Linked DNA regions of Actinocatenispora sera. The protein of the gene in region 1 interacts with the protein of each later gene in a pairwise test. Links are inferred from orthologs where the notes say so. Each region holds a gene or a part of one and is shown on either strand. Other genes may lie near its edges. The genes, in order: aceE and nth.

The links.
Region 2: the proteins of aceE (region 1) and nth interact in binary tests that used the Escherichia coli proteins (3 or more experiments, as listed by UniProt). The link is inferred for Actinocatenispora sera from one-to-one orthologs.

What each region holds. Positions count from the first base shown.
Region 1 is NZ_AP023354.1:5,765,121-5,771,037, forward strand. Bases 902-4,161 are described here. They hold aceE (pyruvate dehydrogenase (acetyl-transferring), homodimeric type), read left to right. Parts: upstream 902-1,231; coding sequence 1,232-3,961; downstream 3,962-4,161. Other genes in these bases: Asera_RS27090 (secondary thiamine-phosphate synthase enzyme YjbQ), read right to left, coding at 902-1,127; Asera_RS27100 (NAD-dependent epimerase/dehydratase family protein), read right to left, coding at 4,075-4,161. Outside these bases: Asera_RS27080 (hypothetical protein), read right to left, coding at 1-17; Asera_RS27085 (hypothetical protein), read right to left, coding at 193-663; more of Asera_RS27090, read right to left, coding at 717-901; more of Asera_RS27100, read right to left, coding at 4,162-4,950; Asera_RS27105 (SDR family NAD(P)-dependent oxidoreductase), read right to left, coding at 5,105-5,854; Asera_RS27110 (aldehyde ferredoxin oxidoreductase C-terminal domain-containing protein), read right to left, coding at 5,867-5,917. UniProt on the Escherichia coli protein: Component of the pyruvate dehydrogenase (PDH) complex, that catalyzes the overall conversion of pyruvate to acetyl-CoA and CO(2).
Region 2 is NZ_AP023354.1:783,137-788,739, reverse strand. The notes cover bases 1,469-4,414. They hold nth (endonuclease III), read right to left. Parts: upstream 3,314-4,414; coding sequence 2,624-3,313; downstream 1,469-2,623. Other genes in these bases: Asera_RS03590 (Gfo/Idh/MocA family protein), read left to right, coding at 3,533-4,414; Asera_RS03600 (TlpA family protein disulfide reductase), read right to left, coding at 1,950-2,528; Asera_RS03605 (NUDIX hydrolase), read right to left, coding at 1,469-1,906. Outside these bases: Asera_RS03615 (MarP family serine protease), read right to left, coding at 1-569; Asera_RS03610 (cupredoxin domain-containing protein), read right to left, coding at 643-1,023; more of Asera_RS03605, read right to left, coding at 1,259-1,468; more of Asera_RS03590, read left to right, coding at 4,415-4,822; Asera_RS03585 (carbohydrate ABC transporter permease), read left to right, coding at 5,130-5,603. UniProt on the Escherichia coli protein: DNA repair enzyme that has both DNA N-glycosylase activity and AP-lyase activity. The DNA N-glycosylase activity releases various damaged pyrimidines from DNA by cleaving the N-glycosidic bond, leaving an AP (apurinic/apyrimidinic) site.

The DNA.
Region 1 (5,917 bases):
ACGGGGGTCATGAACACGCCGCCCACTGTAAGTGGCCGTCACAAAATGAACTGTCGGCGCCCACCGGACCGGCCAGCCGACCGACCGCGGCCGGACTTCTGCGACACCGGGGCACGTTTCCGGCGGTACCCCGGAGCGCGGCCACCGGTTGGCCCGCGCCGCTGCGCGCCCGTACCGGCGGCACCGGACCGGTCAGGGTGAGCTGACCGGTCGGACAGTGCCGCCCGGGTCCCGCCGAGACTCCCGCGCCTGTAGCCGGCGCACCCGACGCCGGATGATCAGGATGGCCACGACCGCGGCCAGCCCGCCGAGGGACAGCGCGAACGGCCACAGCGCACCGAACACGTTGTTGGACACCACCCGGTCGCCGAGCGCGCGCAGCGTCACCTGATGGCCCTCGTCGGCCAGCCCGGCGTTGGGGATCTTCCCGTCGTGCCGCGTCCCATCCGCGGTCGCCCAGTGGCCGTAGCAGGTGGTTTCGTCGTGGCGGTCGCCACCCGAGTACTCCTGGTGCGACTCGCAGTAACCGACAGTCCCGGTAACCTTCTCACCGCGGACGTAGGTGCGCGCCTGGAAACCACCGACGATGCCGGAGATGATCACCAGCAGCGCCAGGACGCCGAGCCAGATCGCGAGGATGGGGTTGATCCGGGGCCGGGACACCGGCACACCGTAGGGCATCGTCGCCGGCCAGCGCGGGCGGCCTCGGCGCACGGTCAGGCGGGCAGCAGGGAGAACCGTACGGTACGGACCGGGTTGTCGATGTTGGTGTCGACCAGGCAGATCGACTGCCAGGTGCCGAGCGCGAGCCGGCCGTCCAGCACCGGGACCGTCGCGTACGGGGGAACGAGCGCGGGTAGTACGTGGTCGCGGCCGTGGCCGGGGCTGCCGTGCCGGTGCCGCCAGCGGTCGTCGCGGGGCAGCAACTCGTCGAGGGCGGCGAGCAGGTCGTCGTCGGAGCCGGCGCCGGTCTCCAGGATCGCCACGCCGGCGGTGGCATGCGGGACGAACACGTGCAGCAACCCGTCGACACGCCCGGCACCGGCCAGGAATCGCTGCGCGGAATCGGTCAGGTCGGCGACGGTGGGGCTGTCCCCGGTGCGGACGGTGATCTCCTGGGAGTACATGCGCCGATCCTCGCCCACCGATCGGGCCCGCGTGACGCGACCCGGCGATCCGGGGCAGGATGGCAGCAGTACATCACTCCACGAGAGACGACGAGGGACGACCCGTGGCCACGGAACGCAAGCGCCCGGTGATCAGCGACGGGCTCCCGAGCCAGATTCCGGACATCGACCCGGAGGAAACCACCGAATGGGTCGAGTCGCTGGACGCGGTCGTGGACAACCGCGGCCGGCAGCGTGCGCGCTACGTGATGCTGCGCATGTTGGAGCGGGCTCGGGAGCGCCAGGTGGGTGTTCCCGCGCTGACCAGCACCGACTACATCAACACGATCTCGCCGGAGCAGGAGCCCTGGTTCCCGGGTGACGAGTACATCGAGCGGCGGATCCGGGCGTACATCCGGTGGAACGCGGCGATCCAGGTGCACCGGGCGCAGCGGCCGGGTGTCGAGGTCGGCGGGCACATCTCCACCTACGCCTCGGCGGCCAGCCTGTACGAGGTGGGGTTCAACCACTTCTTCCGCGGCAAGAACCACCCGGGTGGCGGCGACCAGGTCTACTTCCAGGGGCACGCCTCCCCGGGGATGTACGCGCGGGCGTTCCTGGAGGGCCGGCTGAGCGAGCGGCAGCTGGACGGGTTCCGGCAGGAGTTCAGCAGCCCGGGCGGCGGGCTGCCGTCCTACCCGCACCCCCGACTGCTGCCCGACTTCTGGGAGTTCCCGACCGTCTCGATGGGTCTGGGCCCGTTGGGGGCGATCTACCAGGCGCGGTTCAACCGGTACCTGCACAACCGGGGCCTCAGGGACACCAGCCAGCAGCGGGTGTGGGCGTTCCTCGGCGACGGGGAGATGGACGAGCCGGAGACGCTCGGCGCGCTCACCCTCGCCGCCCGGGAGGAGCTGGACAACCTGACCTTCGTGGTCAACTGCAACCTGCAGCGCCTCGACGGTCCGGTGCGCGGCAACGGCAAGATCATCCAGGAGATGGAGAGCCTGTTCCGCGGCGCCGGCTGGAACGTGATCAAGGTGATCTGGGGCCGGGAGTGGGACCCGCTGCTCGCCGCCGACGCGGACGGCGCGCTGGTCAACCTGATGAACTCCACGCCGGACGGTGACTACCAGACCTACAAGGCCGAGGACGGCGCGTACGTCCGGGAGCACTTCTTCGGGCGCGACCCGCGCACCCGCAAGATGGTGGAGAACTACACCGACGACGAGATCTGGAACCTCAAGCGGGGCGGCCACGACTACCGCAAGCTGTACGCGGCGTACCGGGCGGCGACCTCGCACACCGGGCAGCCGACGGTGATCCTGGCCAAGACCATCAAGGGCTGGACGCTGGGCAGCCACTTCGAGGCCCGCAACGCCACCCACCAGATGAAGAAGCTCAAGGCCGACGACCTGAAGAGCTTCCGCGACCGGCTCTACCTCGACATCCCGGACTCGGCGCTGGACCCGGTGCTGCCGCCGTACTTCCACCCCGGCGAGGACTCCGACGAGTGGCAGTACATGATGGAGCGCCGCAAGCAGCTCGGCGGGCCGCTGCCGGAGCGCCGGCACCCGGTGATCGCGATGCCGCAGCCGAAGCCGGAGCGGTACGACATGTTCGCGGCCGGCTCCGGCAAGCAGAAGGTCGCCACCACGATGGCGATCGTGCGGCTGTTCAAGGAGCTGATGAAGGACAAGGAGTTCGGCGCGCACGTGGTGCCGATCATCCCGGACGAGGCGCGCACGTTCGGGATGGACTCGCTGTTTCCGACGGCGAAGATCTACTCGCCGCACGGGCAGACCTACACGCCGGTCGACCGGGAGCTGTTCCTCGCCTACCGGGAGGCGACCAACGGCCAGATCCTGCACGAGGGCATCACCGAGGCCGGCTCGGTCGCCTCGTTCACCGCCGCCGGTACGTCGTACGCGACGCACGGCGTGCCGATGATCCCGCTGTACATCTTCTATTCGATGTTCGGGTTCCAGCGCACCGGCGACGGGTTCTGGGCGGCGTCGGACCAGATGGCGCGCGGGTTCGTGCTCGGCGCGACGGCCGGGCGGACCACGCTCAACGGCGAGGGGCTGCAGCACCAGGACGGCCAGTCGCCGCTGCTGGCGTACGCCAACCCGGCGGTGGTCGGCTACGACCCGGCGTTCGCGTACGAGATCGCGCACCTGGTCAAGGACGGCCTGCGCCGGATGTACGGCGAGCACCCGGAGGACGTCTACTACTACTTCACCGTCTACAACGAGCCGATCGTCCAGCCGGCGCAGCCGGAGAACCTGGACGTGGACGGGCTGCTGCGCGGCATGTACCGGTACTCGCAGGGTGCCGGTGACGGGCCGAAGGTGCAGTTGCTCGCCTCGGGCGTGGCGATGCCGTGGGCCCTGCGGGCGCAGCAGCTGCTCGCCGACGACTGGGGTGTGTCGGCCGACGTGTGGTCGGTGACCTCGTGGACCGAGCTGCGCCGCGACGCCGACCGGGTCGAGGAGCAGAACCTGCTGCATCCCGAGCGGGAGGCGGCCACCCCGTACGTGACGACCAAACTCGCCGGGGCGGCCGGCCCGGCGGTGGCGGTCAGCGATTTCATGCGGGCGGTGCCGGACCTGATCTCGCGGTACGTGCCGACCGACTTCACCGCGCTGGGCACCGACGGGTTCGGCCACTCCGACACCCGCGGCGCGCTGCGCCGGCACTACCACGTCGACGCCGAGTCGATCGCGGTGGCGGCGCTGCGCCAGCTCGCCCGGCGCGGTGAGGTGGATGCGCAGGTACCGGCGCAGGCGTTCAAGAAGTACCAGCTGGACGACGTGAACGCGGCACCGCAGGCCGAGGCCGGCGGCGACAGCTGACGTACTGTCCACAGTGGACGGCCCGGCACCGCTGCGGTGCCGGGCCTTTCCTGGCACCGGCCGCGCGTCGGTGGGCGTCGGGCTGTTCGAGCGGCGGCTGTGACGGGCGCGGGTCAGGTGTGCTCGCCGGTGATGCGGGCGATGTAGTCGGGCAGGTCGACGGTGGGCTGCCAGCCCAGCGCGCGGGCCTTGGAGGTGTCGGCCTGGCCCTGGGTGCGCTCCCCGCGCCGGGCCGGGATCAGCACGTACGGTGCACCGAACATCTGGGCGACCGACAGCAGGCTGCGCTCCTTGCCGTACCCGAGCAGGTAGCCGTCACCGCTGCCGTGCCGGTAGCAGGTGATGATGCCCGAGACGATGTCGTCGACGTGGGTGAAGTCGCGGGTCTGGGTGCCGGGCTCGACCACGGTCAGCGGCTCGCCCTTGGCGTACTGCCGCTCGAAGATCCCGATCACCGTGGCGTAGGGGCCGTCGGTGATCTGACCCGGCCCGTACACGTTGTAGAAGTAGGTGACGACGTAGTCCAGGCCGTACCAGTCGGACACGTTGCGGATGTACTCGACGTTCTTGGCCTTGATCCACGCGTACGGGTTGAGGTTCTCGTCCTGCCCGCCGTTGCCGAACTTCGAGCTGGAGCCCGCGTACACCAGCTTGGCGCCGTGCTCCTGGGCGAGCGCGACGACCTCCTTGGTGCCGTACATGTTGTATTCCCAGACCCGGTCCGGCTCGTCGAACGACTGCGGGATGCGGGAGTACTCACCCAGGTGGAAGACCGCGTCCAGGTCGCCGCCCCGGTCGGCCCACAGCTTGCGCACGTTGACCGTACTGTCGTGCAGGTACTCGACCCGCTCGTCGTCGACGTGGTTGGCGAGGGTTCCGGTGAAGTAGTTGTCCACCGACACGATGTGGATGTCGCCGAACTCGGCCAGCAGCCCGCGGATGAGCCGGCTGCCGACAAACCCGGCACCGCCGGTCACCAACACCTGCATGCGTTCTCTCCTGTCATCGGTGCCGGCGAGCGGCGCTGCGGCGCCCACCCCCGGTACGACCGGGCAACACGCTAGCACGCAGGCCCGATCGTCCCCGGCGCCCAGCGCCGGGCGTCGCCGGGCGGGGCGATCCCGGCGCGGCGGCGCTGCGTGCTCAGGCGCGGGGCAGGCGGAGGCCGACCATGCCGCCGTCGACCGGCAGCGCGGTCGCGGTGGTCGAGCCGGACGCCGGCGAGGCGAGGTAGCGGATCGCCCGCGCCACCTCGTCGGCGGTGACCAGCCGGCCGATCGGCTGCCGGGCCTGCAGCCGGGCCCGCTCCCCCGCCGGGTCGTCGGTACGCGCCAGCAGCCGCGCCACCCACGGCGTGTCCACGGTGCCCGGTTCCACGCAGTTGACCCGGATCCCGTCGGCGACGAAGTCGGCGGCCATCGCCAGCGTCATCGCGTGCACCGCCCCCTTGGTCGCCGAGTACAGCACGCGTTGCGGCAGGCCGGCGGTGGCGGCGATCGAGGACGTGTTGACGATCGCGGCGCGTTCGCTGCGCCGCAGGTACGGCAGCGCGGCCCGGGTGGCGCGGGCCACCCCGACCACGTTGACGTCCAGGTTGCGGTGCCATTCGGCGTCGTCGTTGTCCGCGACGGTGCCGACCGAGCTGATGCCGGCGTTGTTGACCAGGATGTCGATGCCGCCGAAGGCGTCCGCGACCGCCGCCATCGCCGCGTCGAGCGCCGCCCCGTCGGTCACGTCCGCAGCCACCGGCAGCACGCCGTCCGCCGGTGCACCGGGGTGCACGTCGAGCGCGCCGACCCGGGCACCGGCGGCGACGAACGCCTCCGCGCACGCCTTGCCGATGCCGGAGCCGCCGCCGGTGACGACCGCGACGAGCCCGTCCAACTCACCCATGCATTCCTCCGTTCAGGACAGTCCGAGCCTTCTCCGCAGCCGCGTGAGGGCAGCGGCGAAGCT
Region 2 (5,603 bases), 5.0 Mb from region 1 along the record:
GCGAGCGAGGAGTCCGGCGGCGGCACCGAGCGCACCTGGGTCGGCGTCAGGCCGCTGAAGACGTCAGGGAAGTCGCTGGTGTTGACCGCGTCCCGGAGCCGGTTGTACAGCACCCGGGCGCCGGACGGCATCGCCGAGTCGACGCCGTGCAGCACCGCCGAGGTACGCACGCTCTTCGCCAGCCACGGCACCGACGACGAGCCGAGCGGTACCGCGATCATCCAGGAGACGACCAGGACCGCGACGATCGACACCGCGGCGCCGCCGAGGTCGTCGACCACCTGTACCCCGCGGCTGAGGATGGAGCGGCGGATCCGGGTGCCGAGCATCGCGGCGAGTGCCTGCAGCAGCACGGCCAGGATCAGCACGGTGGCGAGCGAGACGATCACCCGCGTCGCCGGGGTGTGGAAGTGGTTGGCGGTGATCGGCGTCAGCTGCAGGCCGATCAGCGCCCCGCCGATGAAGCCGACGAACGACAGGATGCCCACCACGAAGCCCTGCCGGTAGCCGTTGATGGCGAACAGGATCGCCAACACCACGACCACGATGTCGACGACGCTGCCGTACACCCTGCGTCCCCCTCGCCTCGGCGTCCCGGTCGTGGGGTGCCAGGCCGACCAGGTGCCGGCCGGGCGAGGTTCGCTAGGAGACCTCGATGACCCCGGTCATGTGCTGTCTCACGTGATAGGTGCACACGAAGTCATACCGTCCGGCCGACGAAAGATCCACCTCGACCTCGCCCGGCTTGCCCTTTTTTACCATTCCGGTGTTCGCGTGCAGTTTCGTGACCTGCAGGTCGTGCGGGGTCGCACCGGTCGTGACCAGCGTGATCTCCAACTTCCCGGGATGCGCCTTGATCACGTTCGGGGTGAACCGCATGTTCTCGTCACCCTTGACCGTGATGTGCTGGACGCCGTTCGCACCGGTGGTCGCCGTACCGACCCGGTTGCCGGCCGACGAGCCGCCGTGGACGCCGCTGCCGTGCGCGCCCGCGAAGCCGCATCCGCCGGCGGTGAGCGCCACGCCGAGCAGTGCCGTCGGGATGACGATCCGTGCCCGCCGGCCGCCTCGGTGCTGTGCTGGCGCCAGGGTCCGAGCCGTCAACCCTGCCGACCGCGTCCGCTGACCGGCCCGGCGCTGTGCGGCAGCCGGGGCCGGAGCGGCCAACCGTGCCATCTTTCGCATGACCTCAGCCTAGAAGCCGGGCAGCGGCGCCCCGCCGCGGGTCGGACGCCGGGCGGCGACGGGCCGGCGCGGGTCAGAAGCCGGGCGGGAGCGGCTCGACCCGGGTGGTGTCCCAGGTCCGGGACCAGCCGCCGAGGTCGAGCAGCCGGGACAGGATGCCGCCGGTGAACCCCCACACCAGCATCCCGTCCAGCCGGAACGCGGCACCCACGTACCCGCTCGGATGGCGCACCCGCAGCCGGTTGGCCGGGTCGGCCAGGTCGGCGAGCGGCAGCCGCGCCACCTGCGCCACCTCGCCCGGATCCAGGTCGCCGAACGGGTGCGGAGACCGCCACCAGGCCAGGACCGGGGTGACCCGGAAGTCCGAGACGTTCAGGTACAGCTCCGGCAGGGTGCCGACGACCTGCACGGTGTCGGCCCGGATGCCGACCTCCTCGCCGGCCTCGCGCAGCGCGGTACCGGCGGGGCCGCCGTCGGTGGGTTCGACCCCGCCGCCCGGGAACGCGCACTGGCCCGGATGGTCGCGCAGGGTGCTGGCCCGCTGCAGGATCACCACGTCCGGCCCGGTCGGCCCGTCGGCGAGCAGGATCAGCACCGCGCTGCGCCGGGCGGAGGGTGTCGGCGAGCCGAACGTCTCCGGCCGCAGCGCGCCGACCCGGGTCAGCAGCGGCTGCCACCAGGCGGGCAGCTCAGTGGCGGGATCACCCGCGATCGCGCTCACCGCCGCCCCCGGCCGGTCGGGTCGGACCGGCGGTCCGGGCAGGTCATCCCAGCTCCTTCTGCACCAGCGCCGCCAGCGAGTCGGCGGTCAGCGCGGTCGAGTTGTACGTGTAGGCGAGGCTGCCGTCGGCCCGCAGCAGCAGCGTGGTGGGTAGCGCGGCGCGGTGCACGCCGGCGAGCAGTTGCTGCTTCGGGTCGTACAGCGTGGGCAGCCGCACGCCCGCAGCCCGCGCGAACGACAGCCCGGCGGCCTCGGTGTCGCGGGTGTCCACCGTGAGCACGACGACGTCCGGGTGCGTCCTCGCGTACGCCTGGATCTGCGGCAGTTCCTGGCGGCACGGGCCGCACCAGGACGCCCACAGGTTGATCACCGTAGGCTTCCCGTACGCCCGGGCGATCGGCACCGAGCGACCGTCGTGCGCGCAGCTCAGCGTGACCGCCGGCGGCTTCGGCGTGCCGGTGGCCGGACCACGCGGGGCCGGGCAGGCGGCGAACCAGGCAGCCGCCGCACCGCTCGCACCGGCGGACGGTGTCGCCGGGTGCCGGGCCGATCCGCCGTCGCCATGCCGGGCCGATCCGCCGCCGTCGCCGCAGCCCGCCGCCACCGCGAGCAGTACGAACATCACCCCCGGCAGCAGCAGCCGGCGCGCGAGACCGCCACCTGCCGGGCCGGCCGGCCGATGCGTCCGCCGGCGGCGGCCGGCGGGTCGGGCAGGGGTCATGGGGCCGGGACGCCCGCGGCGGCCGCGAGCTCGGCGACCCGCGGGCCCTTCAACAGTTTCCCGGCCGCCACCGGGTCGGTCGGGCCGGTGCCGTACGACGGGCAGAGCTTGGCGAGGGTGCAGGCGCCGCAGGCGGGCTTGCGGGCGTGGCAGACCCGCCGGCCGTGGAAGATCACCCGGTGCGACAGCATCGTCCAGTCGCGCTTCTCGAACAGGTCGCCGACCGCGAACTCGATCTTGACCGGGTCGGTCTCCGCGGTCCACCGCCAGCGGCCGACCAGGCGGCCGAAGTGCGTGTCGACGGTGATGCCCGGGACGTCGAAGGCGTTGCCGAGGATCACGTTCGCCGTCTTGCGACCCATCCCGGGCAGCGCCACCAGGTCGGTCATCCGGCCCGGCACCTCGCCGTCGTGCCTCTCCACCAGCGCGGCGCCGAGCTTGATCAGCGAGGTCGCCTTGTTCCGGTAGAAGCCGGTCGGCCGGATCAGCTCCTCCAGCTCGGCCCGGTCGGCGCCGGCGTACGCGGCCGCGGTCGGGTACCGCGCGAACAGCTTCGGCGTGACCTCGTTGATCTTCTTGTCGGTCGACTGTGCGGACAGGATGGTGGCCACGGCGAGCTGCAGCGGGTTGGTGAAGTCGAGCTCGCAGTGCGCATCCGGGTGCGTCTCGGCGAGGATGCGTCCCATTCGCCGGGCTCGCCGCTTGAGCGACAGCGGGCTCTCCGCCTCCGCGGTCGCGGCGGCCTTCGTCTCTCGGATCACCCGCCGAGCCTACGTCGGGGTACCGACGGCCCGGCCCGCTCGGGTGCCCCCGAGACGGCAGTCGTGGAGATCACCGGGGCACGGAGCGTGAACGTGGCGCGGGGCCCTTCCCTGGCCGGGCGGGCCGCCAGTAGCGTCGGCCGGGTGTCCTCACCTGTCACCCTCGCCGTCGTCGGCGCCGGAAGCCGCGGCAACGCGTACGCCCGCTGGGCGCTGGAGCACCCTGACCGGGCTCGCGTCGTCGCCGTGGCCGAGCCCCGCGACGTGCGCCGGGAGCGGTTCGCCGCGCAGCATCAGATCCCGGCCGAGCATGCGTACCCCGACTGGCAGTCCCTCGCCCAGCGGCTCGCCGCCGGCCCGCCGCTGGTCGACGCCGTGCTCGTCTGCACCCAGGACCGGATGCACACCGAGCCGGTACTCGAGTTCCTGAAGCACCGCCTGCACGTGCTGGTGGAGAAGCCGCTGGCGCCGACCGAGACCGAGTGCCGGCAGATGGTGGGCGCCGCCGAGGCCGCCGGCGTGCTGTTCGCCGTCGGTCACGTGATGCGCTACACGCCGTACACCCAGGCGGTCAAGCAGGTCGTCGACGACGGGCTGCTGGGCGACATCATGAGCGTGCAGCACCTGGAGCCGGTCGGCTACTGGCACCAGGCCCACTCGTACGTCCGGGGCAACTGGCGGCGCGCCGACGAGTCGACGTTCATGCTGCTGGCGAAGTCGTGCCATGACATCGACTGGCTGCAGTACGTGCTGGGTGAGGCCCCGACGCGGGTGTCCAGTTTCGGCCGGCTGTCGCACTTCACCCGCGCGCACAAGCCGGCCGGCGCCGCCGACCGGTGCCTGGATTGCTCGGTGGAGCCGGACTGCCCGTTCTCGGCGAAGCGGTTCTACTTCGACCGGCTGGTCCAGGGCGACCGCGGCTGGCCGCTCGACGTCCTCGTCGACGAGTTCACGGCCGAGGCGCTGGGCGACGCGCTGCGGCACGGCCCGTACGGGCGGTGCGTGTACGACAGCGACAACGACGTGGTGGACCACCAGGTGGTGAACATGGAGTACCCGTCGGGTACGACCGCGGTGTTCACCATGACCGGGTTCAGCCGGCAGGGGCACCGGGAGACGAAGCTGTTCGGGACCCGGGGCGAGCTGACCGGCGACGGCGAGAAGCTCGACGTGTTCGACTTCCTGACCGACACGCACCACATCATCGACACCACCACCGTCGGTGACGCCAGCGCAGCCGGCGGGCACGGCGGCGGCGACGCCGGACTGATGGACGGGTTCGTGTCGGCGCTGGAGACGGGCGATGCGTCCCGGATCTTCTCCGGGCCGCGCGACTCACTGACCAGCCATCTGACCGTGTTCGCGGCGGAGCGGGCCCGGCTGCGGGGCAGTGTCGAGCCGGTCTCGCCGCCGTTGGAACTCATCGTCGGCTGAGCCGGGCGGCGTGTTGCCGCCACCAGCGCCGTGCCCGCTTCGGATCGAAGCAGGTACGGCGCTGTTGTCTTTCCTGATGCTCTCGCCGGGGCCGGTCCATCCGGGGCCGGGAAGGGTTCATCGAAGTGCCGCTCGAAGGGGTCTTGCTCGGGGGATTCGGCGATGTTAACTTTGCGTGATCCAAACGGATTCTCGTGTTAGAAGTCTCAAGCACGCTGGTCACCGGGGCTTCGGCAGGTCCACTGCCGGACCCCGCGGCCGGTCGTCTCGGCTCTGGCGGCCGGACCTGAAACGACGGAGGGCTCGCATGTCAGCGGTCGACGCCCGGGCCGGTGCCCGTTCGGCCGACACGGTAGGTACCGGTGACCGTCCGCCACCACGCCGGCGGCGGCCCCGGCACCTGCGCGAGTACCTGCTGTTCCTCGCGTTCATCGTGCCGAACTTCTTCTTCGTCATCGTGTTCGCGTACTGGCCGGTCATCTACAACGCGTACCTGAGCCTGACCAGCTGGAACATGCTGGCGCCGGTGAAGGAGTTCGTCGGCCTGGCCAACTACACCGACCTGCTGACCGACAGCGACTTCCTGGACACGCTGCGGATCACCGTGATCTTCGTGCTCGGCATCGTGCTCGGCAGCATGGTGCTGGGCCTGGCGATCGCGGTACTGCTGAACGAGAAGCTGATCGGCCGCGGGTTCGTCCGGACGATGGCGTTCGCGCCGCACATCCTGTCCGGCGCCGCGATCGGCACCATCTGGCTGTTCATCTTCGACCCGAACTAC